One region of the Paenibacillus sp. FSL M7-1046 genome, then DNA from elsewhere that is predicted to be linked to it. Evidence: riboswitches for the same ligand, from Rfam matches in the RefSeq annotation. Region 1 holds a riboswitch; the other holds the start of a gene.

Region 1 (3,733 bases):
ACAATCACCGGAAGATCCACTTCTGCGATCAGAATCCGCAGCAACTCCTTGGTCTGCAGGCCGCGGTTCGAGCCGATGGGCGCACCCAGCGGCATAACAGCGGCAGCTCCGGCTGCCTTGAGCCGGATAGCTGCGGAAAGATCGGGACTCATATACGGAAGTACAACGAAACCCTCTGCAGCCAATATTTCCGTGGCTTTAACTGTCTCCATATTATCGGGCAGCAAATATTTCTGATCATTAATGACCTCGATCTTCACCCAATTGCCCAGCCCTGCCGCCCTGGCCAGTCTGGCAATACGTACCGCTTCTTCAGCTGTGCGCGCGCCGGAGGTATTGGGCAGCAACGTCATATGGGAGGGAATATGCATAACAATGTTGTCGTCACTCTCCGGATCAACCCGGCGAAGAGCCACCGTAATGACCTGAGAACCCGAGCGTGCAATCACTTCGGGAATAAGGGTATTGCGGCTGTATTTCCCGGTTCCGATAAACAGCCTGCTGGATAAAGGGATTCCGCCGATAACGAAAGAATCTTGCATAAAATCGCCTCCTGAGATAGTGGCCCGCTAAAATGCGGAGCTTCTGTTGCTGATACGCCGAGTTTTTATCTTACCTGTTATGTCTTACGTCTTACGTCTTGCCTCTTGCTTCCTACCACTTACCACTTACCACTTACCTCATACCATTTGCCTCTTACTTCTTGCATCCGGCAACACGCACTGGCACTTTAGCCCCCGCCGACAAAGTGGACCAGCTCTACGCGGTCACCTTCGCTCAGCAGCGTATCTCCATAAACGTCCTTGCCGACAATCTCACCATTCAGTTCCACGATAACCAGTCTCCCGGTCCACCCGGACCGGCTTAGCAGATCAGCTACAGTCCGGCAGCTCTCTTCATAGGTCCCGCCTTTTCCATTCACGATCAAATTCATGCTTGCTCACCTCCTTTAACTGGTGCAGGAGCATTATTAAATGGCTTCAAGCTTAGGGTACGGCCTGAACTGCTGATCTGTAGGCTGTAGCGGCGGCCACAGGATCTCCCGCACTGCATATTCCGGACATTACGGCAATTCCGGCAGCCCCGGTCGCCAGAACCTTTCCGGCATTGCCCGGCTCAATTCCGCCTATGGCGATCAGCGGAATGCTGCTGCAGCGGACAGCCTCAGCCAACTGCTGCAATCCGCGCTCCCGCTGCCCCGGCTTGCAGGCCGAGGGAAACACATGCCCGAACAGGCAAAAGTCCGCTTCCTGCCGGCCGGATTCAGCCGCCTCCTCCGGGGCATGCACCGACCTTCCCAATCGCAGCCCCGGTGCTACGCTGCGCGCTGCGGCAGGCGGCAGGCTGTGCCAAGCCAACTGGACCCCGCCCGCCCCTGCGGCCAGAGCAACGTCTATCCGGTCGTTGATCATCAGCTTGGCAGGCGGAACCCCCGCTATAATCAGCTGCTCCGTCAGAGCCATGAGCTCCCGTGCAGACATTGCCTTTTCCCGGAGATGGATATAATCCACTATGAATTGCACAGCAGCAGCCAGCTGAACAAACTGCGCCGGATTCTGCTTTCCATCCGAGATCAAATGTATCTCTTTCAACACGTTCACCTTCTCCTTTTCTTTTGCATTACCGGCAAACACAAAAAAGACCGCCCCCCGTAAAGGAGGCAGTCTGGAATATATACAGGAATACCGGGCCATTCAGCCCCGCTGCAGTTATTCGTTCTCCACTTCCCTACGCTGGTATAAACCAGATCAGGTTCAAAGGGTCCGAACGGGTATGTTCGTCTCAGCCTTGCGGCACCCCTAGTGACAAATTCATATTCAATTACGCTTAACGTTTCATATACTAACATATTATTCCTTGAAGAGCCATCCTTTAAAAGAGGCCTGCATCAAAAAGAGCGAAACCCAAGGTTCCGCTCCAGACTCAAATTATTCATAGCAATGGAATCAGCAGCCGCATTTAGCCGTTTACGACCTCGCCGCCGTTCACATGCATTACCTGTCCGCTTACATAAGATGAATCGTCGGAAGCCAGATACACATAAGCCGGAGCCAGCTCCTCCGGTTGTCCCGGGCGTTTCATTGGCTGCGTGCCGCCGAATTCACTGACTTTCTTCGCGTCAAAGGTCGACGGAATAAGCGGTGTCCAAATCGGTCCCGGCGCTACGGCATTTACCCGGATGCCTTTGTCCGCCAGGTTCATCGACAGCGAACGGGTAAAGCTGAGAATCGCCCCTTTGGTGGACGAATAGTCCAGCAGCTGCGGGCTGCCCCGGTAGGCTGTGATCGAAGTCGTGTTGATGATCGTGGACCCTTTTTTCAGGTGAGGCATGGCTGCCTTGGTCAAATAGAACATCGAAAAAATATTCGTGCGGAACGTCCGCTCCAGCTGCTCGGAGGTAATATCCTCAATCTTCTCCTGCGGATGCTGCTCGGCCGCATTATTAATCAGGATGTCCAGCTTGCCGAGTCCTTCCACCGTCTTATTGATCAGATCCTGGCAGAACGCCTCCACGCCAATATCGCCGGCAATCAGAATGCACTTCCGCCCCTCTTGCTCCACCTGGCGTTTAGTCTCTTCGGCATCGGAATGCTCATTGAGGTAGGAAATAACGACATCCGCACCCTCCTTGGCAAAATGAACGGCAACCGCCCGGCCAATACCGCTGTCTCCTCCTGTAATCAGAGCCGCCTTGCCCAGCAGCTTGCCCGCCGCCTTATAGGCTGAAGTCTCGAACTCCGGCAGCGGATTCATTTCACTTTCAATTCCGGGCTGGCGGTCCTGCACCTGCGGAGGTAGTGTTTTTTTGGTTTGCGTGTTGTCTGGCATGATCCATTCTCCTTTCGCTGTGTACCTGTTGGTTACTCATCGTTTTAGGGTTGGCTCAGGGTGCCTGGTTTATGCACCTGCAGATCATCTCTTCATTTGCTTTACGTTATGTTACTTACCACACCTTGGGTGCGGTCAAACTAAAATGTCAGTCGTTTTTGCCGTGGAAGGCGATATACTTTAGAGAGAAAGCACTAATCCAGCAAATGGAGTTGCGGATTTATGCAGACTCTGCGCAGAGGGGAGAGCACGCAATATGGTCAAACACACTCGCAGCATCATCGTTGCTGTCAAAGGAGTTATTGTACATGGAGGCCGGATTCTGCTTGTTCGGCGTGCGGCAAGAGATTCTGTCGGAGCGGGCACCTGGGAATGTGCGGGCGGGAAAATAGAATTCGGAGAAGACCTGGAGGCGGCTCTGGAAAGGGAGATTTACGAGGAGACCGGACTTGCGGTTACTGTCGGCAATCTGCTGTATGCAACCTCGTTTCTAACCGATCCGGCAAGGCAGCTTGTCATTATCACCTATTTGTGCCGGAGCACTGACCATGCAGTACAGCTGTCCGAAGAGCATTCGGATTATAAATGGTGCAACCGGCTCGAGCTTCAACGCCTGCTTCCGGCGGGAATCCTCGCTGAATTTGAGAAAAGCCATGTTTTCTCCCTGAACGAACTGCTGTAAAGCGTTGTCTGCTACAATCTGTGACAGCGGCATGGCGGGGTGGTACCCGATAGACTTGTCCCGAAGTAATGTCTGCACCCAAAAACCCGCTCTCCTTGCCATTCCGGAGGCGGGCTTTCTGTAGTCTTTCTATGAAGGAGAGTCTTAAATAATGCTGTTGTACACCATAAAAAACACCATTAGCACCAGCGCCACCATGAGCAGCAGGCTTAAGGTACGGAT
Region 2 (3,733 bases), 4.4 Mb from region 1:
CTCCTTTTTGGGAACAAAAATACACTAAAAAACAAAATGAAACCCGCTTGATTAAGGGGTTCCATCTCACCGAAACAAACTTATCTATCAGAAATGAAACAGCTTTCATAATCTGATTTACATTATAGGTATACGCCCGGAGACTGTCAATTGAGAGGGAGGAGGGCGATTAGGCTATAGTACCCGGCCGACAGTTTATTTATAGATCAGACCTCCGCCTTCCTTAAACTCTTCTGCTTTGTACCGCATCCCAGCGGTAATCATCTCTTGCTCCGGTTCTTCTTGTCCATCCTGCAACCTCGCCGTATCGCGGATACCATGAGAAATGCGCATACTGCAGAACTTGGGTCCACACATAGAGCAGAAATGAGCCGTTTTGGCCCCTTCCGCCGGAAGAGTCTCATCATGATATTCCAGCGCCCGTTCCGGGTCGAGCGACAAATGGAACTGGTCCCGCCAACGGAACTCGAAGCGCGCTTTGGAGAGTGCGTTATCCCGATCCTGCGCCCCCTTGTGTCCTTTGGCCAAGTCGGCTGCATGGGCGGCAATTTTATAGGTGATGACGCCTTCCCGCACATCATTTTTGTTAGGCAATCCTAAATGCTCCTTCGGGGTAACATAACACAACATCGCCGTGCCGAACCAGCCGATCATCGCCGCTCCAATAGCCGAGGTGATATGATCATAGCCGGGTGCAATATCCGTAGTCAGCGGACCCAGTGTGTAAAAAGGAGCGCCATGGCAGAGCTCAAGCTGTTTATCCATATTCTCTTTGATCAGATGCATCGGTACATGGCCCGGGCCTTCCACCATCACCTGAACATCATGCTTCCAGGCAAGCGAGGTTAATTCCCCCAACGTCTCCAGCTCGGCAAACTGGGCTTCATCATTAGCATCGGCAATGGAGCCTGGCCGCAGCCCGTCACCTAAAGAGAACGCAACATCATAAGCCTTCATGATTTCACAAATATCCTCGAAATGTGTATAGAGAAAGTTCTCCTGATGATGGGCCAGGCACCAGGCCGCCATAATCGAACCCCCTCTGGAGACGATACCCGTCATTCTTTTGGCCGTTAATGGGATGTAACGCAGCAGTACCCCGGCGTGAATGGTGAAATAATCCACTCCTTGCTCCGCCTGCTCGATCAGAGTGTCCCGGTATACCTCCCAAGTTAAATCCTCGGCCTTGCCGTTTACTTTTTCCAAAGCCTGATAGATAGGCACTGTCCCGATAGGTACCGGAGAGTTGCGGATAATCCATTCACGGGTGGTGTGAATATTTTTGCCTGTCGACAGATCCATAATATTATCCGCTCCCCAGCGGGTAGCCCATCTCATCTTCTCTACTTCTTCATCAATGGAAGAGGACACCGCCGAATTCCCGATATTGGCATTGATCTTCACCAGGAAATTCCGCCCGATAATCATCGGTTCACTCTCAGGATGGTTAATATTCGCTGGAATGATCGCACGGCCGCTGGCTACTTCCTCTCTAACAAACTCAGGGGTTACATTTTCCCGGATTGCGATAAATTCCATCTCCGACGTAATCAGGCCTCTGCGCGCATAATGCAGCTGGCTGACATTGCCGCCTTCTCTGGCTCTCAAGGGCCGACGCTGCAATCCCGGAAACACCTCTGCCGCCGACTTCTCCGTGAGATTCCCGTTATCCTCCGGCTTGACCGTTCTTCCTTCGTAAGATTCGGCATCTCCCCGCTCCGCGATCCACTGAAGCCTGTGAGGCGTTAACCCCTTGCGGATATCGCTATAGGCTTCATCATTAGTATAAGGCCCGCTTGTATCATAGACATGGACAGGAGCATTCTCCGCTTCTCCGGCCGTACCCGAGGTTCGGCTTAATGTAATCTCGCGCATTGGAACTTGAATATCAGGCCGTGAGCCCTCCACATACACCTTGTGACTTCCCGGAAAAGCACACAGATCGACCTCATGTTTCTTCTCTTGATTCGGCATCTTGTTTCCTCCTTAAGGTTTAAATAAATAAGAGTGCGCGCAAAAAAGCCGCTCCACATGGAGCGGCTCAAATATCCATATAAGGCTAACGCCAACAATGAAATAAAGGTCCGACTCCACTTTCCTACGCTGGTATGATCCAGATCAGGTTCAAGGGTCCAGGAATGCATTTTTCCCGTCTCAGCCTATTCAGGCTCCCCTAGTGGTTTCTTATTTAGTTATGTTTAAGTTACAGAGAAATCCAGCAATTGTCAACGGTGCTCTTAATAGAGCTTTGGATAAACCTGTCCTCTTTTTATGAAAAATGCTGAGCTATATTACTTAGATACTCTTCCTCAACCGTATTTTTCTTCATACTTATGAGCATTTCCGCATCTTCTCCCACTACATAACGGAATTTGCTTGTACCGTCTGTGGCCGCTTGATAAATAGTGTCAGCTACAAGTTCTGGTGCCGAGGCATAGTCTGGAGCTTTTTCCATTTCCCCTAATTTACCCAGAAAGGCAGTAGTGAATGATTTATAATCCGTTAAGCCATCATTAAAAAAGAACTCCATCGATCTTCCGCCAAAGTCCGTGCTAATGGCTCCTGGTTCAATCAACTTTACTTTGATGTTTTGGGATGCTAATTCAAAAGATACGGATTCAGAAAAACCTTCTACCGCGAATTTAGTGGAGTGATACAGAGACATCGTAGGAAAGGTCACGATCCCTCCCATTGAAGAGATGTTGATTAGCAACCCTTCCTGATTAGATCTAAAATGAGGCAGCATGGCTTTAGTCATACTAATAAGACCAAAAACATTCACTTCAAATTGTCTGCGGATCTGCTCATCCGTAGCTACTTCTATAAGCCCCATTGACCCATATCCGGCATTATTCAGGAGAACGTCAATTTTACCAAACCGCTGAATAGCTTCAGCCAATGCAGATTGAATGGTATCTGTTTTCTCAACATCTAACCGCAACACCAATACATTGTCCAATGTAATGAATTCAGTTTCTTTTTCAGGTGCACGCATCGTGGCTACTACGTTCCATCCTCTTTCAGCAAAATGTTTTACAGTAGCTCTCCCAATGCCAGATGAAGCACCCGTGATGAATATTGTTTTCATTAAAATTCCTCCTAAAAGTATCTGAATTCGCTAAATGCTGCTCTTCTCTTCCTCTAACTGCTCCATGCTTAACAATCCCCCGGCAATGGTTGCAAGTTTAGCTTTATATTCTGCTATCCCAATCTGGATGCAAATGATCTGGGCCGGGTGCATTTCATCTTTATAATGTGAATACTGCTCTAATAACTGATCTAACTTTTTTTGTGATTCCTCTTGTACTTGCTTCAACCAGAAAATCACCTTGTCATACCCCACAAATCGGCCAAAATAAAGCCTCATCATAAAATCGGATTTCTTACTACTGTCTCCCTCTAGTGGCGCTAGTAAATAGTCGTTAAAACAATCTCGCCCTTTAGCCGTTATGTTATAAACATTCTTGTTTGGCTTACCTTTCTGGGGCACAATTTCCTTGGTTATTAATTCTTCCTTCTCCATTCGGGCAAGCGTAGGATAAATCGTGCCATAACTAGAGCTATAGAAATTAGACAACACATTCTCCAATAACTGCTTTATTTCGTAGCCAGTCAACGCTTCTTTCATGAGCAAGCCTAAAATAACATCCTGACTGTTCAAGAATAGCTCCTCCTTATTTAAAAACATCTACATATTACACTTATTAATATATCAGACCAATATATATCACGT

Evidence for each region. Region 1 has a riboswitch for thiamine pyrophosphate ahead of NYE29_RS33810 (thiamine phosphate synthase). Riboswitches for the same ligand answer to the same signal wherever they lie in the genome.
Region 2: linked by a shared signal. The riboswitch ahead of thiC (phosphomethylpyrimidine synthase ThiC) and the one ahead of NYE29_RS33810 (thiamine phosphate synthase) in region 1 are both predicted to bind thiamine pyrophosphate.

The regions. Positions count from the first base shown of each region.
Region 1 is NZ_JBBOXB010000001.1:7,516,041-7,519,773, forward strand. Features, by position in the region: gene NYE29_RS33800 (thiazole synthase) at 1-542, opposite strand, end outside; gene thiS (sulfur carrier protein ThiS) at 731-934, opposite strand; gene NYE29_RS33810 (thiamine phosphate synthase) at 987-1,595, opposite strand; TPP riboswitch at 1,709-1,811, opposite strand; gene NYE29_RS33815 (SDR family oxidoreductase) at 1,960-2,829, opposite strand; gene NYE29_RS33820 (NUDIX hydrolase) at 3,086-3,511, shown strand; gene NYE29_RS33825 (hypothetical protein) at 3,656-3,733, opposite strand, start outside.
Region 2 is NZ_JBBOXB010000001.1:3,161,435-3,165,167, reverse strand. Features, by position in the region: gene thiC (phosphomethylpyrimidine synthase ThiC) at 196-1,974, opposite strand; TPP riboswitch at 2,079-2,185, opposite strand; gene NYE29_RS13950 (SDR family oxidoreductase) at 2,270-3,088, opposite strand; gene NYE29_RS13945 (PadR family transcriptional regulator) at 3,119-3,661, opposite strand.